DNA from 4 places in the Colwellia psychrerythraea 34H genome. Region 4 is predicted to be linked to each of the others. Evidence: predicted binding sites of a transcription regulator. Region 4 holds the regulator's gene; each other region holds the start of a gene.

Region 1 (7,769 bases), 530 kb from region 4:
ATCAAAGTCTGGTGATAATGAATTTAAATTTGGCGGACAAATACGTATTGATCCCTCTTCAATGCGCGCAAGCCAAGACACTGTTTACCTTGCCAACGGCAATGTTTCTAGTGATGGAGCTACTGGACAAGATAGTTACCAATTTACCGAAGCAAGACTTTGGGTAAGTGGTGCCATTATCGAAGATTCACTCTTCTTCTATGGTTTATATGAGCCACGTAAAGAAGATGAAACATACTCAACACAAACCGTAACGACAGATCGTGTACGAGAATCAGACCGCTGGTTTGCAAAAGCAGATTGGTTTGTTAACGAAAATCACTCTTTTGGCTTTATGGCGATGAATAATAAACGCACATGGACCAAAAAAAATTACGCCTATGACTCGCAAGCCAATACTGTTGGTGAAAAACTGGGTGTGAACTCACCCGGTGAAGATGGCGGTCAATTATATAGCATTAATTATAACGGTTACTTAACGGATAACTTTAGTGTAAACGCAGTGATTGGTCGTGTGGTTGAAGAAGTTAATACTATTCCTGGTTCAGCAGCACCAAGTGTCTGGGATGCAACTGACGGCTGGGTTAAATTAAGTAACGACACAGACAGCACTTTGAAAAACGAAGAATACACTCGTGATCAAGCGCGTATCGATTTCAGCTTAGATCTTGAAGAACATGCGATTAGTTTTGGTGTTGATTATACCAATGTCGCTGTTGATTATTTAGAGTTTCCTAATGGTGAAGGTGACGCTGCTGCTTGGTGGACAGTATATACTGCCGGCGATGGCAGTGTTTCTGGTGCGCCAGCAGGTGATACCTATATTGAAAAGCGTGTCCGTAATAGATTTACTGATTCTGATGTGAGTCAACTAGCCTTTTATGTAAACGACTCATGGCAAGCAACTGATAATTTAGTATTAAACATGGGTGTACGTTATACCCAATCTGAAAATACCATGAATAGTGGTGAAGCTTATGTTGATTTTGATAGTCAAATAGCACCGCGCTTACAAGCCATCTATGACTTATCTGGTGATGGAAGTTCAAAAGTTTATGCCACTTATGGCCGTTTCTTTCAGCCAGTATCAGCTAACATGAACATTACTCAGGGTAGTTCTGCAACAGACGTACGTGATTATTACCGCACAGACCAACTAGACAACGATGGTTATCCCGCTTTACTGGCTGACGGTTCTCCTAGCCATGGCTCCGCATATCGTGAGACAGATATTCGTCAAGACAGCACCAACTTAGCCGCTGGTGGTATTGCTTCTACCACATTAGAGCCAATGTACTCAGATGAAGTCACCCTAGGCTTTCAGCAAGAAGTCTTTGATACCATGACTTTTGGTACACGCGTTATTTGGCGTGAACTTGGCCGTGGTGTAGAAGATAGTGATATCCAATCACCGTTGAATAAGAAATTGGCTCAACTTGGTTATAATGATGTCGGTGGTACATGGTTCTTACACAACCCGGGTGAAAGCTTAACGATTGAACAAGATTTTGATGGTAATCCTGATAATGGCGTTGAAGCAGTAACTTTATCTGCTGAGGAAATGATGTTGCCTAAGATGGAACGTCATTATGCTGCAATGGAATTCACCCTTGATGGTTCGATCACGGATAGCTTCCGCATTAACTCTTCTTACACTTACTCTAAAAACTGGGGTAATACAGAAGGTCTAGTTAAAACAGATAATAACCAAGCAGATCCAGGTTGGACAACTTCGTACGATTACGGAGATGTTATGGACCACGGCTATGGCTTGTTACCAAACGATCACACCCATGTATTTAAATTTAACGGTAGTTACGACATTACTGAAAACTTAATTTTTGGTTTCGTTTCGAGTATCAGTTCTGGTCGTCCACAAAGTTACCTTGGCCGTCATCCAACAGGCGTAGATAGCTGTGCTGCTGGTAATGTATGGGAAGCGTGTTATGGCAATTCTGGTCATGAGAGCTTTTACGATGAAAACGAACAACCGGCTAAGCGTGGTTCAAAAGGTAACCTTGATTGGGTTACTAATGTCGATTTATCATTAACTTATATTACCGAAGTAATGGATGGTGATTTATCATTCAAAGCGACCGTTTATAACGTATTTGATAGCGATTCAGCGACCAATATTAATGAAACCAGAACCTCCCTAAATGATGACGGAAACTTAGTTAAAAATGCTGATTACGGAAGTATTACTGATCGTCAAACAGAACGTTATGTATCATTTGTTGCCCGTTACGAGTTTTAATAGTTACTGTTTAAGCAGCTAATATTTAGCTGCAGCTAAGATTCAAGCCGCTCTTTAAGAGCGGTTTTTTTATTGCGAAACTTTAAGCATCATGTGTACTTTCCTTACCTAGTCAAAGCTAACCGATAAAGCTGTACATAAAACCAGTAAACGCACTATACTTAAGCCTTTGTTGTTAATCACTAACACTTGGATATGGCTTGAAACTCTATATTGCCGAAAAACCGAGTTTAGGTCGCGCTATTGCTGCCGCATTACCTAAGCCACAAAAAAACCATAAAACACATATTGAGCTCGCTAACGGTGATGTGGTCAGTTGGTGTATCGGACACATTTTGGCGCAAGCAGATCCTGAAGACTATGATGCCGAATTAAAAAAATGGCGCATGGAAAGTTTGCCTATAGTGCCGCAGCAATGGCAATTAAAACCCATTGCTCGAACTCGCTCACAACTCACTGTCTTAAGAAAATTGGTGAAACAAGCCGATGAAATTATTCACGCAGGCGATCCCGACAGAGAAGGTCAATTACTCGTTGATGAAGTGATTGATTACTTTAAATTATCCAAAACAAAAAAAGCTAACATTAAACGTCTGCTGATCAGCGATTTAAACTTACCTGCCGTTAAGCGAGCCCTTACGTCACTAAAACCTAATAGTGATTTTATGCCGTTATCTATTTCTGCTTTAGCACGTTCACGCGCTGATTGGCTTTATGGTATTAACCTTACCCGTGCATATACATTGCAAGGGCAAAAAACCGGTTACAACTCGGTATTGTCCGTAGGTCGTGTGCAAACACCTTTGTTAGGTTTAGTGGTTAGACGTGAGCAAGAAATTTCAGAATTTGTCAGTAAACCATTCTTCCAAGTTCAGGCTCATATTGCACTAAGTTCAAAGGACGCCGTCGCTTTTACAGCAAAATGGCAACCAAGTGAAAACTGTCAACCATATTGCGATGAAGAAGGTCGAGTTTTGGTAAAAGCATTAGCAGAGAATGTCGTTAAACGCATTGCTAACCAACCCGCAACAATCAGTAATATTGACAGTAACGAAAAACAACAAGCCGCCCCATTACCCTTTAATTTATCGCAATTACAAATTAGTGCTGCTAAGCAGTTTTCTATGAATGCCAAGCTTGTGCTTGATGTTTGTCAGGCTTTATATGAAAGACATAAACTGATTACTTACCCACGTTCAGATTGTCGGTATTTGCCTAAAGAGCAACTAAAGCAAGCAAGTGGCATTGTTAATACACTCGCCAACTCATCATTACCTTGTAATAAACCCGCTCAAGGGGCAAATACTTCTTTTGTGAGTAAAGCATGGAACGATAAAAAAATAACCGCCCATCATGCAATTATCCCTACCGAGAAATCACCTGAGAACATCAATTTAAATACCTTTGAAAAAAATGTCTATTTACTGATTGTACGTCAATATTTAGTACAGTTTTATCCTGCCTATATTTTTCAGCAAACCAAAGTGGAATTATTAATTGCTGGCGGGAATTTTATGAGCCAAGCAAAAACAGAAAAACAACTGGGCTGGCAAGTCTTATTCCCAAAAAGTAATAAAACGAATAACCAAAGCAAGTTAGAACATGGGCAAGAACAAGAGCAAACATTGCCCCCTTTAACAAAAGGGCAACTATTACATTGCCAACAAGGCGAATTAATAGAAAAACACACGTCACCGCCGCAATCTTTTACTGATGCAACGCTGCTCGGTGCCATGACCGGTATTTCCCGTTACGTCAATGATGCGGCCATTAAAAAAGTACTGAAAGAAACCGATGGTCTGGGTACAGACGCTACTCGCGCCGGCATTATAGATTTACTTTTTAAACGCGGGTTTTTACAACGTCAAGGCAAAGCGATTACTGCAACGAAGGTTGGTGTTGCGTTAATCACCGCCCTGCCCACCATGGCTACTTTGCCAGATATGACAGCACAATGGGAAGCAACACTCACAGCAATCAGTGAGAAAAATGCCAACTATCTAAGCTTTATGCAACCTTTAACAGTTATAGTCAATGAGATGGTACAAGGTGCCAGTCAGCAATCTTTTTCTGGTTTACCTAAGGTTGCTTTTAAGCCTAAACGCGGCAAACGAACATTTCAGAAGAAAGCGGTAAAAAAAGCAAGTTAGCGCCAAGCTACTTGTTTGAAGGTAAACTATACAAAGGTAATTAATCTCAAATATCTTTAAGAGGTAGAAGTTGATTAGTCTTTTTCTAAGGCGAATTTAGGCGTCAACAGCTCGGCTGTTACAAGTGAATTTAACGCTGAAGTAAGTTGGACTTAACGTAAACTATTTTTTAATGCGCCAAGTAATGCCATATAAATTGGATCACAAAACTCAGTAACCGCCTTTTCATTATCTGAAGTGAAACTAGAGCTCCATTCAACCAACACACCCGTGCTACTTTCAGACAAATTAACCATACCTAAATAGTTATCTACCGCTGACTTAGCAATAGCATCTGGCCCATCATCAATAGAATAAGTAAAAGTATAATTACTGGAATCTAGTGATACTAAGGTTTCGTGAATAGCATCATTTAAAATGCGCTTAGCGCCTACTTCAGTACCACTAGCAGGGCCTACTTTAACTAAAGAGGTGATCACCCCTTTCGCCCACGACATATCATGAAAGTTGCCTATTTGTTGCCAAACTGCTTCGATTGACGCGTCAATGACTATATTGTTGTAACATCTACCCATGAGTAGCACCTGATTGTAGAACATAAAATATACAGTTAAGTTTATGCCATCACAGTAAAATTGCCAAATAACAGGAAACTGATAATACACAACTCAACGTGTCTATACTCAATCCACATAAAGATGAGGTTTCAGCTGGCAATAGAAACGCCTTTAGACAAGGCATTGATAGCGTTCCATTGTTTAAAGGAATAACGCAACAGAAAGTGCCTTTCGGGGGATGTCTGAGGAAATCAAACTCTTCAAGTGGCTTGGGTAGATAATCTATGGTCCTCATTATCCCCAAGCAAACACTTTTCTATCGTCTCAGATTGTAATATCATCGAAAATATTCTGAGTAAAAAGCAAAGAGAGCAAGATGATTATTCTGCAAAACGCCATGGAAAAAAGTAACTTATATAAAGTCGATGAATTTGGCGTGAAAAATTACAACTATGGCATATTAGCAATACTTTCCTTCGTCCTATTTGCATTTATTAATATCAGCTTAGGTTATGTCACCTTTGTAGCAGAAACCGCCGTAGAGGGATCACCCGTAAAGAATTATGCTGATGCTTTTTGGCTGATGCTGATGTCATCAACCACCATCGGCTTTGGTGATGTCTATCCAATTACGTTAGAGGGTCGTATTGCTGTTTTTACTATGTTCATTTTAGGTGTCGGCATATTAGGTGGTGTAGGCGCTGTTTTTGCCAATAAGATTTTTGGCTTTGCTGATACCAATATAAAAAATCGAGAACTTAGACAGCAAAATGAAGAAATCTTGTTACAAAATGATAAGATTTATCAAAAATTAACCGCATTAGAAGATAAGCTAGAAGCGTTTAATAGAGAGACGAAATAATAGATCGAGCTTGAATAACTAGCTCAATATCAAGTTTCCCTTTGAAGATAATACTTTAGCCAAACGTTTAAGTGTACTTGTTCAAGATTAACAACCTCAAATAGCGCTGTTATTAGAGCCTTTCTTAAGCAATATTTAGTCATGTCATCGTCAGGTAAAACCGCAGCCTAATGCCCGTATCAAGGTAACAAATGATGTTTTACTATCTTCCTTAGCGCAACTGATGTATAACAGCGCAATGAAAATTCCAAAGCGACTATTGCCTCTCGTAGAAGAAGGCTTAATTGATGAAGTGCTCAACCAATTAATGAGCGGTAAAGAGGCCACTGTTTACCGAGTTCGTTGCGGCGATGAAATTCGCTGCGCGAAAGTCTATAAAGAAGCCACTAAACGTAGCTTTAAAAAAGCATCACAATACACTGAAGGTCGAAAAGGCCGCAGTAGTCGACGTGCTAGAGCAATGGAGAAAGGCTCTAAGTACGGTAAAAGCCAACAAGAAACCGCTTGGCAAAATGCTGAGGTTGATGCCTTATATACCCTTGCAGAACACGATGTACGTGTCCCACAGCCTTATGGCTGTTTTGACGGCGTATTATTGATGGAACTGATCACTGACGAGCAAGGTGATGTTGCACCTCGACTTAATGATGTTGTTATGCCAGCAGAACAAGCGATAGAAGATCACGCCTTAATGATGATTTATATCATGCGCATGTTATGTGCAGGCATAGTACATGGTGATCTATCTGAATTTAATGTCTTGGTAGATGCTTATGGCCCCGTTGTTATCGACTTGCCTCAAGCAGTTGATGCCTCAGCCAATAATAATGCCAAAGCAATGTTACTGCGTGATGTCAACAATATCACTACATATTACGCCCAATTCGCCCCGAACTTAGCATTAACCAGATTTGGCGAAGAGATGTGGGCACTGTATGAAGCAGGTGAATTAAGCGATACTACTAAATTGACAGGCCTATTTGCAGAAGACACTCAAAGCGCCGATGTTGAGACGATATTAGCTGAAATTCAAGCGGCTTTTGAGCAAGAGCAGGACCGACTTGCCTATCTCAAAGAAGCTGCTGAGCAAGATTAATTTAAGGCACTTTTTCCTATAGCCCTATTTTAAATAATTACTAAAATAAAAAAGGCACATTAACCTAAGTTAATGTGCCTTTTTTGTTATTACTTCTTAGTATATTTCTCTAACCATTTAAAAACTTCGTCATACCAAACCACTAAGTTATCAGGTTTACGAATATGGTGATCTTCATCTGGAAACATCACTAAACGACTATCAATGCCTTTACGCTGCAAGGTGGTAAATGCCCCTAAACTTTGTGCGTAAGGGACACGGTAATCTAATTCACCTTGAATCACTAACATAGGTGTTTGCCAGTTATTAACATAAGCAGATGGATTGAATTTAGTGTAATCAGGGCTTACTTTGCCTTTAGCACTACCATTTTCTTTGCCCCATGAAGGACCGCCCATATCATACTCTGGGAACCATAACTCTTCAGTAGATTGATAAAAACTTGGCATATCATATAAACCTGCGTGATTGATCAAACACTTAAAGCGAGTAGGCCAATTTCCGGCTATCCAGTTCATCATGTAACCACCGTAAGAAGCACCTAAAGCACAAGCATTATCACCATCTAACCAAGGCTGCTCTTTGACGATAAAATCTAACCCTTTCTGTAAATCTTCTAATGGTTTACCACCCCAGTCACGACTTATTGAATGGGTAAATTCTTGTCCATAACCCGTAGAACCGTGGAAGTCGACCATAACGACACCATAACCCTGCGCTGCCCATAATTGGGCATTCCAACGATAATGGAACATATTGCCAAAACTACCTTGAGGACCACCGTGTACTAAAAAAGCGATAGGGTATTTTTTACCTGCTTCAAAGTTAGCTGGCTTTAACCAATAAC
Region 2 (7,769 bases), 160 kb from region 4:
ATTTTATCTGCACCTCGGCTTAGTAACTCTTGCGCGAGTTTATTGCCGAGCGCTTCACCTTCTTCAACAGGGCCGGTGATTTCACTTTCTATCATTTCACTACCATCGACAGAGCCAACTAAGCCACGTAAGTGGATATTTTTACCATCAGCAGAAATAACACCATAGCTACCGATAGGAACCTGGCAACCGCCTTGTAATGCTCTATTCATTGCACGTTCTGCAAGAACACGAATACGGGTGGTAGCACATTCTAATGGTGCTAATAAGGCTTTAATTGTCGCATCATCATTACGACATTCAATGCCAACAGCGCCTTGGCCATTTGCAGGAAGCATTTCTTCTGGTTCGATAAACTGTGCAATACGCTCGCTCATTTCTAAGCGAATTAGGCCTGCAGCGGCTAATATAATAGCGTCGTACTGACCTTCATCTAATTTTCTTAGGCGGGTATTTACATTGCCACGTAAATCACGAATATCTAAATCAGGGCGGCTTGCTTTTAATTGACACTGACGGCGTAAGCTTGAGGTGCCAACAATAGAGCCTTGTGGTAAATCACTTAATGATTTGATGGTATTAGAAACAAAAGCATCACGGGGATCTTCACGAGGACAAATGACTTCTAATCCTAAGCCTTCTGGAAAATCGACAGGAACATCTTTCATTGAATGAACAGCAATATCAGCACGGTCTTCAAGCATTGCTACTTCAAGCTCTTTAACAAATAAACCTTTACCGCCGACTTTGGCTAAAGGCGTGTCTAAAATGATGTCGCCTTTCGTTGTCATAGGCACTAATTCAACATTAATACCGTCATGAAAATGCTCAAGTTGCGCTTTAACATATTCTGCTTGCCATAAGGCGAGGGCGCTTTTACGCGTGGCAATTCGTACTGTAGTGTTATTCATTCGATTTATCCAAATATATAATTATTACTGTGCTGAAAGCGTTAATTCAGTTTCAGCTTGCGTGCTTACAGCATTTGATAAAAACTGCCAAAACTCTTCACCGCTGCGTTTGTCTGTCCAACTATCATTATTCAGGACAAAATGGTGGCCATTGAATTTTGTTGCTACCCATATTTCATGCAAGGGTGCTTGCTTGTTTATTATCACTTTGCTGTTATTTTTAAAAGTCAGCGTTAATAACCCGCCAACTCCTTCGTAATCTATGTCGACACCAGAGTCTTCAATCGCCTCTTCTATAGCGAGAAGAAGTGCTTCGGCGATCAAGTTGTATTGGCTATCGTTCATTGCTTATCCTTTAAATACATTATTTGTCTAAGTGAGTATAATTGTTGATAAGCATGTGAGTATAATAGCAATCAGACAAAATAAATATAGATACAGAGCGGTTAAGTTAAGCTAAAAAGCTTGATTTAAACGACTTTCATGGCAAAAAACCATCATGCGTACCAATAGACTTCATTACTTACATCAAAAGCTACATCAAAAGTTAAAGCTTAAATCAATTTTACTGACCTTTGTTGCTGTCACTTTTTTATCTGCGTGTGGCATTAAAGGTGATTTGTACCAAACACCTGAGCAAGCGGTTACTTCAAAAACTGAAACGGTAGCGCAAAGTGATGAAAGCCAAGAGAAAAGTATAAGTAAAAGTGTTGAGTCGCAAGATAAATCGGTGACTACGCTTGATGAATCACAAAAAAAACAAGCCGTTCAACAGCCTATTGAGCAAATAGAACAAGCTACTAACCAGTCAACAGATCAAGTTAAAGAGCAACAATAATGTTAGTCAATTTTTCTAAAATGCATGGTTTAGGTAATGACTTTTTAGTGCTTGATAATGTCACACAAAATGTTTTTTTATCGCCAGAACAAATCACTAAGTTTGCTAACAGAAACTTCGGTGTCGGCTTTGACCAACTATTAGTGGTTGAGCCTCCTTATGATCCAGATTTAGATTTTCATTACCGTATTTATAATGCCGATGGTAGTGAAGTAGGACAGTGTGGAAATGGCGCTCGCTGTTTCGCAAAGTTTGTCCGTATGAAAGGTTTATGCAATAAACATAAGATAAAAGTTTCTACCAGCACAGGTAAAATGAACTTACATATAGAGCGTGATGGTAATATTTCAGTCACTATGCCGGTGCCACAATTTGAACCAAAAAAAATCCCTTTTACTGCACAAAAAACAGAAGGTACTTATATTCTGCGTAGTGAAAGTGAAACGGTATTATGTGGTGCTGTCTCAATGGGTAACCCCCATTGTGTAGTGACTGTCGATAGTGTTGCAGAAGCTGATGTTGAATCACTCGGGAAAGAATTATCTGTACATGAGCGTTTCCCCGAAGATGCTAATGTCGGTTTTATGGAAATTGTTAGCCCTAATTATATTAAATTAAGAGTGTATGAACGTGGAGCAGCAGAAACGTTAGCATGTGGTAGCGGTGCTTGTGCAGCCGTTGTTATTGGTTATATGCAGAAAAAACTAGCGAAACAAGTCACCGTAGAACTGCCAGGTGGAAAATTACGAATATTTTGGCAAGGACCGGGTCATCCAGTGAAAATGTCTGGACCGGCAACACACGTATTTGATGGTCAAATATCGATATAATCCGCTACTTTCCCAATCCCTTATTAGTAATAGTATCCAATGAAAGAAGAACCTAGCAAGATGAATGATGTACAACAAGCTATCAATAGCGATGATATCCCATTAACGGATGAGTTAGTGGTAAGTTACTTACAAGATAACCCTGAGTTTTTTAATCGCAATAACAGCTTAATGACTGGCTTAAGGCTCAATGATGAGCAACGTGGGACTGTTTCTTTAGTGGAACGTCAACAACAGCAACTGCGTCAAAAAGTCTATGGATTAGAAGATGAGATTACTCAGTTAATGTCAGTAGCTAACCATAATGAGCAGTTATTTGTGCTTTATAGTGATCTATATTTACGCTTACTGGATTGTCAATCAGCGGAAGAATTACTCGATTGTTTACATCAAGCGACAACAGAATTGTTATCTTTATCCTCGTTTAAATTGTGGTTAGTTTCAGGAAATAACACCGAGGTGGCTCACCATAGTTTGTCGACTAATGATTGTGCTGGCGTTATGCAAAACCGCTTAACTAACGACGAGTACTATTTTGGTCGTTTGCAAGAAAGTGAACAAACCCTGATTTTCTCTAAGCCATGCTTAGGCTCAGTAGTATTGATTAAACTAACTCATGATGAACAAGCAGTTGGATTTTTAGCGATTGGTAGTGAAGACGCTCATCACTTCGACCCGCGTATGGATACCTTATTACTTAATCAGTTCAAACGCTTAGTTGCCAAGTTATTACACCAACAGTTATCAATGTAAGAATTCTAAGGATTATGTGAGACTATGCAATTTTACCGACGTTTAACCGCGATTAAAGCCATTAGTTTTGATTTAGATGACACCTTGTATAATAACCGACCAATAATGCAGTCGGTTGAACAGCAAATGGCGCATTACTTTACTGAAAAGTTTGCCATTTTATTACCTGAGCTACTCGTTGAACCAAAGCAGGTCTTTAATCGACGTTTTTGGGCACCGTATCGACAACAAGCGATAAAAGCACATCAGGATATTTCTCACGATGTGGTAAGACTGCGTTTTGAAAGTTATCGTTTAGGTTTGCTGGCGCATAATCTCTCTGCAGAAGCAGCGAGAAAAGAAGCACAAGCGGGCTTAGATTATTTCATTAACTTACGAAGTGATTTTACCGTACCCAAAGAAAGCCATGAACTCTTAGCGAGTTTAAGTAAAGCGTTTCCGTTGGTCTCAATCAGTAATGGTAATGTAGACACCAGAGCCCTGGGCATTGATCATTATTTTCAACATATTTATCATGCCGGTTTTCAAACAGGCAATTGTCATGATGAAAGTGAACATTTGCTAAAACAAAAACCTGAAACCGATATGTTTTCCTTAGTTTGTCAGCAACTCGATATTTTACCTGAACAGTTATTACATGTCGGAGATTGTGGTTTTGCCGATATTCATGGTGCATTAAATGCCGGTTGCCAAACTGCTTGGTTACCGCAATACGGTGTGGGTAAAAGCCTACAGCAAATACCTCATATTGAATTAAGCCTAGTAAGCGACCTGTCACAACTAATTCGAAAAGCTTAAGTATTTGATAGATTACCAAATTGAGCGGGTACTGTAATAATAAACAGTAAAATGCACTCCTGCTCTTAAATAGTGATATACTTTTGCTTTTTATGTACTGATATCTACTTCAATAAATTACGTCACCTCAACTTCGCCACCTAAATAAAGGTTATTCCTATGGACGTTTCAGAATTACTCGACTCTCTCAATGATAAGCAACGTGATGTTGTTGCAGCCCCAAAGCAAAACATGCTTATTTTAGCTGGCGCTGGCAGTGGTAAAACTCGAGTATTAGTGCAACGTATCGCCTGGTTAATGCAAGTTGAGGGGATCTCATCGCACAGTATTTTAGCGGTAACCTTTACTAATAAAGCAGCGGCAGAAATGCGTGCTCGAGTAGAACAAGTGACCAATGGTAATACCCACGGCATGTGGATTGGTACTTTTCATGGCTTGGCACATCGTTTATTAAGAATGCATTTCCAAGAAGCTAATTTACCGCAAAGCTTTCAAGTATTAGATAGTGATGATCAACTTCGTTTGATTAAACGTATTGTTCGTTCATTAGAGTTAGATGAGAAAAAATGGCCACCTAAACAATTTGTTTGGTATATCAATGGTAAGAAAGATGAAGGTTTGCGCCCTCAACATATTGATGCTCAGTTCGACCCGACGGAAGAATTGTTTGTTAAAGTTTATAAAGCCTATCAAGAAACCTGTGACAGAGCTGGTTTAGTTGATTTTGCCGAGCTGTTGCTTCGTGCCCATGAATTATGGTTGAAAAATCCAGCACTATTAGATCATTATCAGCAACGGTTTGGCCATATTCTAGTAGACGAATTTCAAGATACCAACGCCATTCAATATGCTTGGCTTACTATGCTGGGCAAAGCTCGCAGTAAGGTGATGATTGTTGGTGATGACGATCAATCAATCTATGGCTGGCGTGGCGCTAAGATTGAGAATATCGAACGTTTTTTACAAGAATATGATGACGCGAAAACTATTCGTCTTGAGCAAAATTATCGTTCAACCGCTAACATTTTGAAATCAGCTAACCAATTAATCTGCAATAACAACAATCGCATGGGTAAAGAGTTGTGGACTGATGGAGAAGCGGGCGAAAAAATCTCAATTTATACTGCTTTTAATGAAATAGATGAAGCGCGCTTTATCGCTGGCCGTATAAAACAATGGCGTGACGATGGAGGAAAACTTGATGAAATAGCCATATTGTATCGCTCAAATGCACAATCACGCTTACTTGAAGAAGCGTTATTGCAAGGACAATTGCCTTATCGAATTTACGGTGGTCAACGATTCTTCGAACGACAAGAAATAAAAGATGCGCTTGCTTACATGCGTCTTATTAATAATCGTGATGATGATGCGGCCTTTGAGCGTGTTATCAATACGCCTACGCGTGGTATTGGTAATCAAACCTTGTCATTAGTGAGAGACGCAGCACGGGGTTTGGAAGTAACAATGTGGCAAGCTTGCCAGCAAATGTTAAAAGCAGAGCAATTAAAGGGTAGGGGCGCTAAAACGATCACTGCCTTTATTCAACTTATCGAACAATTAGAAGATGATACGACTAACTTAGATTTAGATCAGCAGGCGAACTTTATTATCAACCACAGTGGTTTAAAGGCCATGTATCAGGCTGAAAAAGGTGAACGTGCTGCACAGCGTATTGAAAACTTAAATGAGCTAGTCACCGCATGTCAAACCTTTGAAAGCGATCCTGAGTTAGCGGAAGAGCAAACCCCGTTAACGGCATTTTTAACCCATGCGGCATTAGAATCTGGTGAATCTCAAGCAGACGAATTTGAAGCCGCAGTACAGTTGATGACAATGCACTCAGCTAAAGGCTTAGAGTTTCCTTTGGTCTTTATTGCGGGTCTTGAAGAAGGTATGTTCCCTTCGCAACAGTCGGTTGAAGAAATTGGCCGTTTAGAGGAAGAACGTCGCTTGTGTTATGTCGGCATGACCAGAGCGATGAGCAAACTCTATTTATGCCACGCCGAAAGTCGCCGTTTATATGGACAAGAAAAATTCCATAAAGCGAGCCGATTTTTACGAGAATTACCTGAAGATTGTATCGAAGAAATTCGCATGCAGTCTCAGGTAAAGCGTCCCAGTAAAGTAGGTAAATTTTCAAATACCTTTACACTTGAAACCTTTGAAAATACTGGCTTTAAGTTGGGGCAGCAGGTTAAGCATGCTAAGTTTGGTGAAGGTGTGGTCCTTAACTATGAAGGCAGTGGTGCTCAATCACGTATTCAGGTGAATTTCGCCGATGTTGGTAGCAAGTGGTTGGTGGTGGAATACGCTAATTTACAAGCGGTTTAACTGTTGAGAGAGTACTCGTCTATTCGGGGACTTGTTGCATAGTGGACCTATCAGCCAAAAATTAGCTTATTTAAAAATCAGAAGGTAGCGTGATGTCTCAAAGATTATTAATAGTAGAAGACAGTAAACCTATAGCGACTGTTATCAAACAGATAGCGCGTTCGTTAAAGTTTGAGGTGGTTATTGCTACTGATTTAGCGCAGGTAGAAAACATCTTATCAACAGATACTGATTTTTTTGCAGCGACTATTGATTATGCCTTACCTGATACGCTAGATGGTGAGGCGATAGCTTGTGTCTTATCCCATGGTATTCCTAGCATCGTTATGACAGGGAAAATGGATGATGAAACTCGCCAGAAAATATTATCACAGCCAGTTATTGATTATATTCCAAAAGAAAACAGTCAAGCCTTCCTCTATTTAAAGCGTGTTTTACACTGGCAACAAACCAATAATAAAAACACCATTTTGGTGGTCGATGACTCATCTTCTGCGCGAAACCATATTGTAGAGTTATTAAAACGCCGTAATTTTAATGTCATTACCGCTAATAATGGTGTGCAGGCTTTAGAAAAACTTGCTCAGCATAAAAATATTAAAATGGTCATCACTGATTTAGAGATGCCGGCAATGGACGGTATTGAGCTGACCAATGAAATACGCCGTGTCTATACCCGTGAGCAATTAGCGGTAATAGGTATTTCAGGCGCGAGTAATGGTATTCATTCAGCGCGCTTTATAAAAAATGGCGCCGATGACTTTTTACGTAAACCTTTTTGCCCTGAAGAATTCTATTGTCGTATTACTCAAAATATCGAGAGTTTAAATAACATTGCTAAAATTCAGCATGCAGCTAACACCGATTATTTAACCGACCTTGCTAATCGCCGCGCTTTTTTCCGTAGTGCTGAGTCTCGCATCAAAGAATATATCAATAAAAAAGTACCTTATTGTTTAGCTATGATAGATGTCGACTTTTTTAAGAAGGTAAATGATACCTATGGCCATGATAGTGGTGATCAGGTATTAAAAGTCATTGCACTTTATATGCGTAAACATTTTGGCGCCGGACTTACCGCTCGTTTGGGCGGTGAAGAGTTTGCCGTACTGTTACATGGCTTAGATGCTGATTATTTACATAATAAATTAGATGACTTTAGACGAGAAATTGCGGTGTCTTCTATTCCCGCGGGCGATACGTCAATATCTATTACGTTAAGTTTAGGGGTGGTTTTTGATAGCGAAGATGAGCTCTCTAAGCAAATGAATGAAGCCGATAATGCGTTATACGCAGCAAAAGAAA
Region 3 (7,769 bases), 1.4 Mb from region 4:
CGCTTCTCTAACAATTACCACTGAAATCTCCGAGTAGGTTTAACGCCCTGTTAACAGGCAATAAAATAGTTGGTTAAAATAAGCGACGAAGGAGCAAAAACCAACTGTTTTTTGTCCTTGTTTAACAGCTTGTTAGGCATTTATTCTACCGGAGTTACAATCTGTATTTTTTTATCTGTCTCAGGGATATGCACAATTACGTTATGTAATGACCATGCTTCCATTTCCTTATATGCCAGGACATAAACATCAGCTTCTCCTTTAGGCCCCGAAATAGAATATTGTAAAGATGCCTCTCCTTTAGCTCCTGAAGTCTGAATACTCCCCATAACAAAGTAACCAGCTTCAATTGGTTCGCCGACAACCTCAATGACCTCAGTGTTTTGAGATATAGAAACCATTGATTGATCAAAGGCTTCACCTTTAAGCATGCTTCCGATAAGAGTAAAAAATAAGGGGAAAACAACAAATAATAAGATTAAACCAGCATTACGCCATTTTCTTTGTGTTTGTTTAAAGTGCTCAATATCTCTCCATGTTCTATTTCTCCATGCCCATTCATTTCCTTTGGCACCAAGCATAAAAAGCATTACGATATTAACCAAAGGAACAAACATTAAAAAAGCTATATAAGTGCTATTGCCTATTCCCCATATCCAATTAAGTAGAAATGATCCCCAATTCCATCCCTTTAGTTCTGGAGGTACGACAGAATCTTTTCCTAAACCTGAAATATACTCTTGTTCTTGATTCATACTTTAAATTTACTCCAATCCTTGGCTAAATGCCTAACAGCTTATTATGTATACGTCTTAGTAACACACGCACCATAAATAACATTTAATTTACATTAATATCCCATATTTTCAAAGCATTAGAAACTAGTAATGTTAAATCACATGTGTATTAAGGCGTGTTACTAAGACGTCTCAGTAACACGCCTTAAGCACAAAACAAACAAAACATCATAAATTCAGGTGGTTAAGTGACTGTATTGAGTATTTATCATAATAAATGGTGTGTTACTAAGACGTCTCAGTAACACACCATGAAAAATCATACAGACTTCCATAGAAAGGGAATTACATCGTTTACACTAGTAGTTAATTCATTAGAAAATATATGGCAATATTTTTAGCTGTAATGTCAGCAATGCGCACTTTTTTGACGTTAGATTTTGGTGAGGGCAAAACTACCAGTGTTCATTGTCCTAAGGTCACTAGCTGCCACAAAGCGGTCATTAGGTTACTAGCGTCGAACAGCACTTTGGATTAGATTTTGTATCGATAACGCCGCATTAAGCGGACTAAAATTGTTGGTTATAATGTGGAGCGAAGCGGAACCTAACCAACTGTTTTAGTTCCGTTTAAATGCCTTGTTATAAGGTTTTGGATAGCCACTCTTCTTTTGTTATTTTATAAAGAACGTGCTCTTTCAATTTAATATTATTAACTAATGGGTGTTGGAAGTTTTGCTCTGTATTGGTCATTTTTATACGCTCCATAACTTTCACCGAAGGTTTATTCACAACTGCTGTAAATGAAACAACACTAGCAATATTTAAGTCACTAAATGCAAACTCTAAAACTTTCTCAGCAGCTTCTGTAGCATAACCTTTACCCCAAAATTTTTTTGATAAACGCCAGCCAATTTCTGTTGCTGGACTTATTTCAAGTTCTGCGGGTGAATTATGTAAACCAACAAAACCCATAAATTTATTCGATTGCTTTTCTTCTACAGCCCAAAGTCCCCAACCACGTTCAGATATTAATTGCGAAAGTTTTAAAGCTAAATTGGTACTTTCAATCTCAGTTAAAGTGTTTGGAAAGTATTCCATTACATCTTTACATGCGTTTAACTCTGCAAACGGAATATTATCTTCGCTCTTCCACTGTCTTAAGATCAAACGTTCTGTCGCTAAACTTTTAATTGGATTCATATGCAAACTCGATTGACCTTATAACAGCTTATTATGGAGACTTCTCAGTAATGTCCATCCCATAACTTTAATTTAATTCGTATTAATATCCCATATTTTCAGTGCCTTATAAACTAAAAATATTTTATTTTTGTTAGGTCTTGGATATTACTGATACTTCTCAGTAATATCCAACATAGAATTAAAGCCTATTTCAAATAATATCAATTAGTTAGGGTTTAGAAATGTTGATTTTTATTTATTACTGAGACTTCTCAGTAATATGACACAGTCAATTCATTAGAAAATATATCGCAAATATTTTGAAGCTAACTTCCGCTTAGCGCACTTTTGAGAAGTTTATAAAATGAGATTGTAGGACGTTTTCTAAAGAGAAATACCTGATAACTGGATCATACTATCGTGCCTGCATATACATTCGTTATAAATATAATCCAACCATAAATCGACCACACATATTAAGCTCAACAGTTTATCTTAGGTATTTCTGACCAGTTACTCGTAGAGCGAGGTGATAAGAAGTTTCGCCTCATGGCCCACTTTTCATTTTTTTCAGCGATAGCCACTTCAACAGCCCCACGACCATAACGATGATTTATTTGGTCATAGCATTTCATTAAAGGCGGGTTATTCACACTAAGACTAAACATATCTTGTTGCTGAAATTGACTATTCTCTAATTCAACGCCACCTACTCCACAGCGATAAAAGCTAACACCTTGTCTATAAATATTATCAAATACGTAAGAAATAGCACCGACTAGCTTTAAGATATTGTCAGTCGCAATGGGAAACTCATAAATGACCGATTTTTTATAGTAACTGTCATCATGTGGCGAACTTGATGCAAAAATAACTAAGCGTTTAATCAAAGAGCCTTGTCGTCTAACTTTTGCCCCTACAATACTGGCGTGACTTGATAGTGCAGCTTTGAGTGCATGACCGTCGGTTACTCGTTGCCCAAAACTACGTGTAGAAAATATCTCTTGTTTGTCTTGCCCTATTTCATCCCATTGTAAGCACGGCATGCCGTTCAGTTCATTCACTGTACGTTCAACGACCACACCGAACTGACCTCGCATTGCTTTAGGTGATTGATTAGCTAAATCCCAGCCATTTTTAAGCCCTAATATACTTAGCCGTTTACCCAACTTGGAGCCAATACCCCAAACCTCAGTGAGCGACATTCTAGAGAGGATTTCTTTACGAGAGGCTTTATCATCTATCACAGCGACACCATCAAAACCTGACAGCTTTTTAGAGGCATGATTCGCTGCTTTGGCTAATGTTAAGGTTGCACCGAAACCAACACCAACGGGTAAACGTGTTTCTCGCCACACCGCCTTACGTATTACATGGCCGTATTCGTGCCAGTTATCAACACAGCTAAAGTTTTTGAAATGTAAGAATGATTCATCAATAGAATAGACATAATGGTTATCTGAGTAACGCGCAATAACATTCATCATTCTTTCACTTAGGTCTGCATACAGTTCATAGTTTGAAGAACGAACAACGACACCGTGCTTTGCTAGAAAAGACTTAACCTTAAAATAGGGGACAAATTTAGGTACACCTAGCTGCCTCGCAATAGGACAGACAGCACAAATACAGCCGTCGTTATTCGTTAAAACGACAACAGGTTTATGCCTAATGCTTGGGTCAAAAACCTTCTCTGCACGTGCATAGAAAGAAACAGCATCAACTAACCCAAACATGACAGCAGTACGGGGAGTTTTTTGTGCAACCTGAAGGAAACATTTACTACTCCTTCTATTTGAAAGTCATCGCTTTCGCTTATTTTAATGGGCTTGTGTTCGTCAGAGGCAGATAACAATAATGCATTATCGGTATCAATTATTTTGCACACAAAGCACCCATTAAAATTTGCTACAATGACAGAGCCATTACTAATATGCTCCACCCTATCAACAACAAGCACATCGCCATTAAAAATCCCTCTGCCTTCCATTGAGCGTCCATTAGCGAGACCAAAGAAAGTCGCATTAGGGTGCTGAAGAAGTAACTCCTCTAATGAGAGATTTAGTTCTCGATATTCTGCTGCGGGTGATTCAAAGCCGGATATTCCTGCTTCAATGTAAACGGGTATTACTTTCATAAAAAACCAACGCTATACTGTACATAAATACAGTATAGTGTTTTTTGGCTATATTTTGAAGTGCGATCATCAATTAGGTATTACTAAAAACAATAGCGCAGTAAAGTATTGCTGGTGAATTAGACTTAATACTTTGATGTTAAATAGTATTAAGGTAAGTTGGGCGTTATTAGGTTGGTTTTAGTTCCTGTGGGTTTTCAACGTGAGTTTCTATGAACTTATTAGCAAGAGAAGACCTAGAAGCCAAAGATATCTCTCTAAACATTACTGCCAAACCAAAACATTTATTCGGTACTTATAACATGACACTCAAAAACTTATTATTCCCCTGTGTACTGCTCAGCCTTATTTTACTCTTACCTGAAGCTAACGCTGAAACAATTAAAAAATCCAAATCAGGTATATGCCACGACCTAAAAAGCCCATATTACAAACGTACCAAGAATTTTACTTCGTTTATTAGTTTAGCGTCGTGTATCGAATCTGGTGGTCGACTACCTAAAAATTCTTCCTCTACTCCCGCTAACACTCAGAAACAATCAACTATATCGTCAAATTATTCACGAAAGATGTTTGGGCATGGCTGGGCTGACAGTAACAAAGACTGTCAGAATTCAAGAATGGAAACACTCATCGCTTATTCCTTGTCGCCTGTTCGGTTTAAAACAACAAAGGAATGTGAGGTAGTATCGGGAAAGTGGATTTCACCCTTTTCAGGGAAGACTATATATGCAGCCTCTGAGATAGATATTGACCATATTGTATCGCTGAAGTGGGCGTGGGTTCACGGTGCAAATCACTGGACTAAAGCCAAGCGAGTGAAATTTGCAAATGACCCTGCAAATCTTTTGAGTGTAGAAGCTAGGTTAAATAGGCAAAAGGGATCTAAGGGGTTAAATGCGTGGTTACCGCCAGCGAATCAGTGCCAGTATATATCTCGATTTATCAGGGTTTATAAGGCATACAACTTAGAGCTGAGCAACAAAGAGCAAGTGATTTACGATAAAATAATGAAGCAACACTGTCACTAATGAGACTTACATCGCCCTACTTTTACATAAGGCTGTTTTTATAGAGCTCAATAAATTTGAGCTCTCCTGCGGTATATTTACCTCTTATACCGAACAAATAATCTATCAAATCGTGTTTCAGACTCTTTCAACGTTTTATCATAACTATTAAGAAAACCGTCTAATGCATGCAAAGGGGAATTACGAGTAAGCCCTGTATGAAAATCACTACTACCGTAACAGATGATTTTTAAGACGTGCTCAACAAAAACTTCACGAACAATGTTTTTATCTTCACAAAACAAGTCTAGCCTTTCGAATAACTCTTCATCGCCGGAGATTTTTAATTGTTTATGCTTAGATGAGAATAATTTACGTGTATCAAATTGATGCTTAACTGCTTCAGGGTAGTTTTTACCTTTGTGCTTAAATTCTCTCTTAACATGAGTCAGTTCTTTGTCTAAAAATAAGCAAAACCACACTTTCTTAACCAAGCCATATTGTTTAGTTAAGGTATTAAAGTCTTCTACTAATTTTGAATGGACTCTGAATGTACAAACTTTGTTCATTACCTAACCACCAACATATACCTTTAGGTATATAGAATATTTCAGATTAAAAAATTTGTTCTTTATTCCTAATAGCTATGTAAGAACATGAATATAAAGAGGTATATTTTAAAATATTTTTTTTAAAAGCAGAGTCTAACACGTTTTAAAAAATACTTAATTAATTAAAACTTAAAAGCATTACCGTTTGATATATATATACAAACTCAATCGTAGCCATTTTCCGTCTATTTTTCACCCAGCTTTACAAATCCAATTTTTAACGATTTACTCCCTTTTCAACTGTAGTTTTAAAACACAGAAAGTGCCCTTTACAGTCAAAGCTCGAACCGAGACTCACTGGGGCAACCTTTAAACGTAACGCAATAAAGCTACACTTATTGGACTTACTTTTGTTTTAGGAAAAATGTAATTGTATAAAAAAGCCACTAACTAAAGAGGGTAATAAGATGGGTGATAAAAAATATCTCTATTGTGCAAACAAAGGCAGAATCGATGTTTATTGCCATAAGCTTGGAATAAAATTATGGACACAAACGTCGCATGAAGCTGCCTTTGTTTTGATGCTTGATAATGACCCAAAAGTTAAGTCTTTCTCTTCGCAGCCAGGGAAATATGCCTACAAGGGCAAAAATTTTCAGCCAGACTTCTTAGTTGAATACACAGATGGAAGATTCGAGTTCATCGAAGTACACTCTAGAGAAGACAAAAGCGAGAAGTTTAAAGCGCGAATTGCCCTATTTACCGAGGGCTTTAAGGAGAAACTTGGTGCTGAACTTACGTGTAAATATAACGACGAGATAGACTTTCAATACATCAGAAATATTGAGCACTTATCTCAATACAACCGTATGACCGACACTGACATTGATAATATATTACGCGTCGCCTGGTTTTTTCCTCAAAACATCACTTTAGGTGAAGCTGAACACCACTTAAAGCAACAGCTCGGATTAGGGTTTTCTATGAGGGTTTTAATGTGGTTACGCTTATATGATTTTGACTGGTATACAAAAATCAATGCAAACACCCCCTTAACGAGAGCGACAGTATAATGAGCTCCAGACCTTCGTTCAAGTATCGTGAATTCAATATTCCCAATCATGGGCTGTGTCGAGTTATCCAAGATAAAAATGAAAAAATTGGGTTCGAAGAGGTCGCTAACACACAAAATGCTTACTATGTTTCTCGTGATTATTTTACCAGTAACTTGAATGACGATGTGATAACGGCAGCGCCCGCTGCTAATGATGAGGTTATCCTTACAAACCGCATTAAGCGTCACGTTGAAAAAAGGAAGCATACCTTAAATATCTTGGAAGAATTGGTCATTAATGGTCATAAAGCGACCTCTGAAATAACTTATGAACTACTTAAACAACAACTACTCAAGCTATATGGTGAAACTGAAACAATCTGGGCCCACTCAACAGTTTGTGAGTGGTGGCGTGAGTACAAGAAAACAAAAAATATTGCCAAGTCTGTTGGTCAAGACCCTGTAGTAAGAAAGCGAATTTCAGAACGACAAGAAGAGCTGATTTTTAAACATTTAGAAACTGTATTCTTAACAAAGGATACCTTTAGCGATAGTGTAAGCGAAGCACATAGTAGTTACTCTAAAGATGAATATTTTGAAAATTCTGACGAAGAACCTGTCTCTTACTCAACATTTATTCGAAGACGAAACGAAATACTCGATGTAATAAAGGTGTTTGCTACAGGAAGTGATGCTGAAAAACGACGTAAAGCCTATAGATATAAAGGAAAAATGAAAGTTGAAAGGGTCTTAGAGCGTGTTGAACAAGATGCCTCTCCCTATAACCTTTCGCTATTAGACGATAACGGCAAGACAACAGAAGGAGTGCAACTTTTTGCAGCAGTAGATTGTAAATCCAACTACCCAATGGGCGTTTATGTAAAGTTTGGCAAAGGCGAGAGCTCGGAAGATTACCAAAGATTATTTAGGGAGATAATCACAGGAACTTGCCCAACTTTAAATGCGAATGGTATCCCCTATTGTATCGTGGGTGATAATAGTGGTGGCGCAAGAGCTACAAATACTCGCGAAGTTTATCATAACAGCAAAGTTAAATATCACACGTTGTCACCACATACCCCATGGGGTAAAGGTC
Region 4 (7,769 bases):
GTCATACAAGGTATAAGATAAAGTTAAAGTATTTATATCTGCAGGCAGCTCTAAATCGACATAAAACTGCAAACTCATTTCAACTTCTTTTCCCGCGGCTAGCGGTTGTTGAGTAAAGCAAAAACATTCAATTTTATGAAAATAGTTTGCTGCCAAACCCGGTGATACTGAGGGTACGGCTTGACCGATAATGTCATGAGAAGCATTGTTTTTTGCATAAAATGAGACTAATTTCATTTCACCGGGATGGACACTAATTTCATTAATGACTGGCTCAAATTCCCATGGAATACCTTTAGCATTTCGGGTAATGAACTGCACCTTAACGGTACGTAGTTTATCTATGCCGTCAGCCTCATAAGTCGCTGCAGTATCATTTGTTTTACCATTTAGGCCAGTAATATCACAAAACACATCATATAAAGGTACCAGAGCAAAACCAAAGCCAAACATAGCAACAACGACAAGCAGTAATTTCCTTACTGTTTTATTGTTATTACTTATACCTGTACTGGTATTTATGTTGGCTTTGTCATCATCAGTGCTCATACAAGTTAGTGCTCGTGTTGGTCAGCATTATCAATGTCTTGCTGCGATGGTGGTGTACTAAAGGTATGATATGGGGCAGGGCTTGCTACCGTCCACTCTAAACCGATTGCTCCATCCCAAGGTTTTGCTGGTGCTTTCTCGCCGCCGCGAATACATTTTATTACCACCGCTAAGAAAATAAGTTGTGATAAACCAAATGCAAAACCACCAATGCTGACCCACTTATTAAAGTCAGCAAACTGCAGTGCATAATCTGGAATTCTGCGAGGCATGCCTGCTAAACCTAAAAAGTGCATAGGGAAAAACAGTAAGTTCACAGAGATTAATGAACACCAAAAGTGCCACTTGCTCAACGTATCGTTGTACATGTGACCGGTCCATTTTGGTAGCCAGAAATAAGCACCTGCATAGAGAGAGAATAATGAGCCAGTAACCAACACATAATGAAAGTGAGCGACAACAAAATAGGTGTCGTGATATTGGAAGTCGACCGGTGTCATCGCCAACATCAATCCTGAGAAACCACCGATGGTGAATAAAATAACAAAGGCGATTGAAAACAGCATTGGTGTTTCAAAAGTTAATGAACCGCGCCACATAGTAGCGACCCAGTTAAATACTTTCACCCCAGTAGGTACGGCAATTAGCATAGTGCAATACATAAAGAATAACTCACCAAATAGCGGCATACCGGTGGTGAACATGTGATGTGCCCATACGATAAATGACAACAAAGCAATGGACGATGTGGCATAAACCATTGAGCTATAACCAAATAGTCGTTTACGTGAGAACGCCGGAATAGTGGTAGAGACAATGCCAAAGGCTGGCAAAATCATGATATAAACCTCAGGGTGACCAAAGAACCAAAAAATATGCTGGAACATAACTGGGTCGCCACCACCAGCAGCATCAAAGAAACTGGTACCAAAATAAGTATCGGTAAGTAACATGGTCACTACACCTGCGAGCACAGGCATGACGGCAATCAATAAATAGGCCGTGATAAAAAAGGTCCAAACAAATAAAGGCATTTTCATATATGTCATGCCAGGAGCGCGCATATTCATTATGGTGACAACGATATTAATCGCCCCCATGATGGAAGAAATCCCCATGATATGAACAGCAAAAACGAAGAAAGCAGTACTGCCATTAGAGTAGGTCGTTGATAATGGTGCGTAGAAGGTCCAACCAAAATTAGGCGCGCCACTTTCCATAAAGAAAGAGCCAAGTAAAATAGCAAAGGCAAAGGGAAGAATCCAAAAGCTCCAGTTATTCATACGAGGTAGCGCCATATCTGGGGCACCTAACATCATAGGAAGCATCCAGTTAGCGAAGCCAGTAAATGCAGGCATAATGGCACCAAACACCATAACTAACCCGTGGACAGTTGTTAATTGGTTAAAAAAGTCCGGCTCAACTATTTGCAGACCTGGCTGAAATAACTCAGCGCGGATCACCATAGCTAAAGCGCCACCAGTTAAAAACATAATAAAAGCAAACCATAAATACAGGGTGCCGATGTCCTTATGGTTAGTGGTATAAAGCCAGCGTTTTATGCCTGTCATTTTATGGTCACCATAATGTTCGTCGTGCGAATCTTGTTCTATAACGTCTGTGGTCATTTTATATCCCCCTACTTCGCACTAGCAGCATCAACAGCTGCAGGTTGTACTAAATCACCGGTATTATTTCCCCAAGCATTACGCTCATAAGTCACAACAGCGGCTATTTCGGTTTTGGTTAATTGACTACCAAAAGCAGCCATGGCAGGATTTTTCTTACTACCGTTAAGCACCATATCTAAATGAATAGCGATATCCCCCATTGCAATCAAACTGCCTTTAAGCGCAGGAAATGCTGGAGGTAATCCTGCACCTGTTGGTTGATGACAAGCAACACAAGCTGTCATATAAACTTTTTCGCCCATAGCCATTAATTCATCTTGGCTATACACTTTAGCTAAATCCTCAACGGGTGCTTCTTCAGTCATTGTCTCTACCGCATCTTCAACGTTAGTTTCAATTGTGACGACTCCTTTAGCATCTTGTGATGTGTTATCAACAGCAGACTTTACATCAGAGGCTTGCACGATATCACCAGTATCATTGCCCCAAGCATTTCGCTCATAAGTGACGACTGCGGCTATCTCTTTTAAACTCAATTGTTTGCCATAGGCTTGCATACCTGTGCCCGCTTTACCGTTAAAGACAATATTGAGGTGCTCTTCTATCGTACCCGTTGTAGCTATAGGGCTACCTTTTAATGCAGGGAAGGCCGGCGGCAAACCTAAACCGGTTGGTTGATGACAAGCTGAGCAGTAGGCTGTGTAAGTTGTTTCACCTAATTGCATAAGTTCTTCTTTTGATACAGAAGCGTTTAATGAGTCTTGTTCGGCACTTGCTGCAGCGGCGATACGTTGTTGTTGTTCATTGAGCCAAATGTCATAATCTTCAGCTGATTTTACCTCAACAACTATGGGCATAAAGCCATGATCTTTTCCGCATAACTCGGCACATTGACCGCGATAGACACCGGGTTCTTCGACTCTAGTCCAGGCTTCATTGATGAATCCTGGATTAGCATCCTGTTTAACGGCAAAAGCAGGCACCCACCATGAATGGATAACATCATCAGATGTTATTAAAAATCTAACTTTTTTATTAGCAGGAATAACAAGCGGCTTATCAACCTCAAGTAAATAGTTTTTACCTTTGATGGCGCTAGTTTCTTGTTGGTTTTGGTATTGCTCGCGAGGGGTGGAAAGCACAGAATAATATTCAATATCTTGGTCAAAGTATTTGTAATGCCATTTCCATTGCGAGCCCGTGATTTGAATCGTAACATCAGAGTTCTCATTGTCTTCCATCGCTATCAGTGTTTGTGTAGCAGGCACTGCCATGGCGATTAAAATAACAATGGGTATTGCTGTCCATAAAATTTCTACTTTAGTACTTTCATGAAAATCAGCAGGCTTTGCACCTTTAGATTTTCTGTGAAAAGCAATCGACCAAAACATAGCGCCAAAAACTAAAATACCGATAGCAGTACAAATATAGAGCACTAGCATATGTAAATCATATACGTCTCTACTAACGGCAGTAACCCCTTTAGTTAGGTTTAACTGCGTCTCTGCCCAGGCTGAATTGGCAAATAGGCTGACCAACACTAGCCAAATTAGCTTATGTTTCCCCACACGGCATCTCCTCTTTTCAATGATAGAGAACAGATGTGCAGCAATGTACTTCATAACTCACTGAACTGAATATCTGTTGTTGTTATTATTATTTTTATCAACTAACAAGAGCTCGGTTTAGCCACGGTTGCGCTATATAGAACGGTTCATGACGAATATACATAATTTAGAGATCAAGTTAATTATCGACGTAAAAGAGTAATCAGTCATAGTACTAGTGAACTAGTGTGACAGGATTAGCAAACAGACGTCTTTTTATTCTTTTTATGTTCGTTTTGTATGCGTTACTATTTATAGAATTACGCTAAAAATTGATCTAGGTCAAACATTTTATAACTGAGGAATTATAAAAAAGCCATTTAATTCAATGGAGTAATAGCTCTAAAGAGAGTGTGAGCTCTACTGGGACTAGCTTTGATTAAATCTAATAAAGGGATTTAAGAATTACAGAAAATCACGTGGAAATTTAGAAAGGAAAATATTGAAGATAAATAAAAACGCCATATTTATTACGCAGTAATTAGGTAATAAATATGACGAATGCTGTAACAGTGGCTATGATGGATTACATCCAACGTCCACTTCGAATAATACCGACGGCGATACCCTCAATATTAAACTCTTGATTAGCTAAGTCGACTTTAATAGGAGAGAAGTCTTCATTTTCTGCATGCAAATAGACAACATTTCCTTCACGTTTGAAACGTTTTACGGTGACATCATTTTCAACACGGGCAACAACAACTTGACCATTCTGTACTTCAGTAGTTTGATGCACAGCAAGTAAGTCGCCGTCTAGAATACCGATATCTTTCATGCTTTCGCCATTTACACGCAAGAGATAATCGGCAGCAGGATGGAATAAATTACCATCCATTTTATAATGTTCTTCAATATGCTCTTGCGCCAAAATAGGTTCACCGGCGGCAACTCGCCCTATCAGTGGTAAACCTTCTGCTTCAAGCATTTCTTCAACCAAGCGAATGCCACGAGAAGTGCCTGCAAGCATTTCAATGTAGCCTTTTTTTGCTAAAGCTTTTAAGTGTTCTTCGGCGGCATTAGCTGATTTGAAACCAAAAAAATTAGCGATTTCAGCACGTGTAGGTGGCATGCCTGTATCTTGAATCTTTGCTTTGATTAAATCATAAATCTGTTGCTGTCGTTTAGTCAGTGGGCGTAATTCGGTAGTTGAATCTATCATAGCTTTAGCCTGTAAATTTACACAGTATTACTGGTAGTATATACAGGATGTGATGAAAGGCAAGCCCCGCTTAGGTATATCTAACTAATTATTGTTTACGTGCAGAAATCACCTCACATTATGATTATCTACCTATGTTTTCATGAGAGTATATTGTTGTTCACAGCTGACTTTATATGAATTATCAACATGACTACTAATAATTAAGTTTATGGTTAGTAAGCTATTAATTGACAACAGGGTGGTTTGACACGTGTAAATTTAACCAAGTATATACTCGTTTATATAGCCCTATTTTTATTACCAGACCATAATTTAGCTTTCATCATCTATATCCAGCACATAGATTATTAACTAGTAAATATAATATAGTTTTGTCAGAATGATTTTAAGTTTGGCTACATTAACGCACTAAAAATAACAAAAGGTTACCGATGCACTGGCGGAAAAAACTTGTTCAATCGTCTTTAATATTTGTAAGTGAAAAACTTACTGTTGAGGTTATTGAACAACGAAAATTTAACTCAGCTAGCATAGCAGCAACACTCGCTTTAGCGTGTGCTCCATATGTTCAAAGTGCTGAATTAAGTAATACCTATTCGTTCAATATTCCTCAGCAAAGAGCAGATCTATCGCTCACTCAATTTGCAGAGCAAGCCGACTTAACGCTCATTTTCTCACTTGATAAAGTAAGTGATATAACGGCAAATAAGTTAACTGGCAATTATTCTATTGAACAAGCCATTAAACTTTTACTTGAGGATACGGAGTTAGTTGCAACATTGAGTGGTCAAGGTCTGCTTTCCATAAATAATAAAAATGATTTGGGGAAGACAGATAACATGTTTAAAAAAAATACATTATCGACAGCAATTATTGCAATTTTAGCGTCAACAGCTTCAGTGCAAGCGCATGCTGAAGACAGTAAAACAGCTGAAAAAGACGTTGAAAAAATCACCGTTACAGGCATTAGAGGCGCTCTTGGTCGCGCTTTAGACACAAAACGTGAAGCTAGTGGCGTAGTTGATTCTATTTCTGCTGAGGATATTGGCAAGTTTCCGGACACTAACCTTGCAGAATCATTACAACGTATTACTGGCGTCTCGATAGATAGATCGGGTGGTGAAGGTCAAAAAATCACCGTGCGTGGTTTTGGTCCACAATTTAATACAGTACTTGTTAATGGTCGACAACAAGCCTCTGAAGATCCAGGTCGTGATTTTAGTTTTGATACGCTTGCTGCCGAAATGGTAAAAACCCTAGATGTGCATAAAACATCATCAGCGACGGTACAGTCAGGTGGTATTGGCGCCACGGTTAATATTGAAACGGCGAAACCTTTTGCTATTAATGGTTTTAAATTAGCGGGTAGTGTCAAAGCAACTTATGATGGTAATAGTGAAGAGACCTCCCCACAAGCGTCACTTTTGATAAGTGATACCTTTAATGATGATACCTTTGGTGCTTTATTTGCAATCTCGTATTTAGAGCGTGAAACGAAATTAAATCGTGCTCAAAGTGCTGGTTGGCGTGAAAATTCTTCTTTCGGCAAAGGCGCTCCTGTAACAGAGTCCGGTGACGTATATACCGGTAATATATTTATTCCGCAAAACTTTGATTCATTGGTTACCACAGAAAAACGTGAACGTACCAATGCAAACTTAGTCTTGCAGTATGCACCTTCAGATAACCTTGTCATTACCGCAGATGCATTATATTCAGACTTTGATGTCAAATCTGATACAACATCTTATGGTCATTGGTTTACTTCTGATAATGTTGAAAATGCTGTTGTTGATGCCAATGGTACTATCACTTCAATGTATCAAGAAACAGGTTTAGCAACTGACTTTCACGCTAAAAAAGCGGATCGTTTAACTGATTCACTTTCTATTGGTTTGAACTTTGATTGGGATGTTAATGATAACTTAAATATGAAGTTTGATTTAAGTAACTCAACAGCTAAAAGAGAACCAAATAATGGTCGTGGTGGTAGCTTAGCGTTATTAGGTTATGCCAACCGAGTTCAATGGAATGTTGATGGTAATATTTTGCCTTATTACTCTGACTTTGCAACCCCAGACCCTTCAATTTACAGTGGTCAGCAAGAAGGAGATGGTGTTAATCAAGATCCAAATAGTCCTGATTATGTCTCACCTACGGGGGTTTCTGATTATTTAGATCCCGCCAACAGTCGTGCCCATGTAATGATTCGAGACAGTAAAGAAATTGAGGATGTTGTTACTCAAGTAAAATGGGATAGTCTTTGGTTATCGGATGGAGATACTGGTTTCTCTGCTGCCCGTTTTGGTGCTATGTATTCTACTGAAACCAAAACAGTAAATTCTTGGGATAATACCACTAGCGGAATTCATTGTACCTACTGTAATTACCAAGACTTCCCTGATGTTAGCGCCTTCCCTCAAGAAGTATTTGATGCAGGAAGTGACTTTTTAAGTGATGTTAGTGGCAGCGGTCGTACACCTTCACAATGGTTAAAATTTGATGGTGAAGCATTATTCGATTTCTTAGGTGCAGTTGAAGGCGTTGATTTTAACGCTGTAAAAACTAATAACTCTTTTGAAGTTAAAGAAGAAACGACTGCTTTTTATCTAGAGCTGGATTTTGAAGGCGAGATAGCAGGTATGCCTCTCTATACTACTGGTGGCTTCCGTTACGAAAGCACTGATGTCACTGTAGGCGCAACACAAGCTAATGTTCAGCGATTAGATATTCTTGATGCAACTGAAATGCTAGCGGTTTATGGCCCAGCTTCAGACTTTGATGAAAGTAGCAGTTATGCTCAAATTTTACCTAATT

Evidence for each region. Region 4 encodes LexA, which represses DNA repair genes until DNA is damaged. Its sites were predicted from a motif close to TACTGTATNNNNATACAGTA; they were not measured.
Region 1: the regulator LexA is predicted to act here: its motif matches at 2,387-2,406, upstream of CPS_RS21570 (DNA topoisomerase III).
Region 2: the regulator LexA is predicted to act here: its motif matches at 4,160-4,179, upstream of uvrD (DNA helicase II).
Region 3: the regulator LexA is predicted to act here: its motif matches at 4,074-4,093, upstream of CPS_RS07260 (LexA family protein).

Annotation. Positions count from the first base shown of each region.
Region 1 is NC_003910.7:5,074,827-5,082,595, forward strand. Features, by position in the region: gene CPS_RS21565 (TonB-dependent receptor) at 1-2,257, shown strand, start outside; gene CPS_RS21570 (DNA topoisomerase III) at 2,458-4,407, shown strand; gene CPS_RS21575 (SRPBCC family protein) at 4,560-4,982, opposite strand; gene CPS_RS21580 (potassium channel family protein) at 5,341-5,826, shown strand; gene CPS_RS21585 (PA4780 family RIO1-like protein kinase) at 6,065-6,922, shown strand; gene CPS_RS21590 (S9 family peptidase) at 7,012-7,769, opposite strand, start outside.
Region 2 is NC_003910.7:77,511-85,279, forward strand. Features, by position in the region: gene hemC (hydroxymethylbilane synthase) at 1-911, opposite strand, end outside; gene cyaY (iron donor protein CyaY) at 936-1,256, opposite strand; gene lptM (LPS translocon maturation chaperone LptM) at 1,411-1,749, shown strand; gene dapF (diaminopimelate epimerase) at 1,749-2,579, shown strand; gene CPS_RS00355 (DUF484 family protein) at 2,619-3,332, shown strand; gene CPS_RS00360 (HAD-IA family hydrolase) at 3,357-4,130, shown strand; gene uvrD (DNA helicase II) at 4,290-6,464, shown strand; gene CPS_RS00370 (diguanylate cyclase) at 6,557-7,769, shown strand, end outside.
Region 3 is NC_003910.7:1,683,095-1,690,863, reverse strand. Features, by position in the region: gene CPS_RS07280 (GNAT family N-acetyltransferase) at 1-21, opposite strand, end outside; gene CPS_RS07275 (cytochrome c oxidase assembly factor Coa1 family protein) at 141-755, opposite strand; gene CPS_RS07270 (GNAT family N-acetyltransferase) at 1,379-1,939, opposite strand; gene CPS_RS07265 (Y-family DNA polymerase) at 2,404-3,657, opposite strand; gene CPS_RS07260 (LexA family protein) at 3,645-4,058, opposite strand; gene CPS_RS07255 (HNH endonuclease family protein) at 4,271-5,089, shown strand; gene CPS_RS07250 (hypothetical protein) at 5,167-5,637, opposite strand; gene CPS_RS07245 (hypothetical protein) at 6,087-6,692, shown strand; gene CPS_RS07240 (hypothetical protein) at 6,692-7,769, shown strand, end outside.
Region 4 is NC_003910.7:236,019-243,787, forward strand. Features, by position in the region: gene CPS_RS01070 (cytochrome c oxidase assembly protein) at 1-549, opposite strand, end outside; gene ctaD (cytochrome c oxidase subunit I) at 555-2,177, opposite strand; gene coxB (cytochrome c oxidase subunit II) at 2,189-3,748, opposite strand; gene lexA (transcriptional repressor LexA) at 4,314-4,949, opposite strand; gene CPS_RS01090 (TonB-dependent receptor) at 5,792-7,769, shown strand, end outside.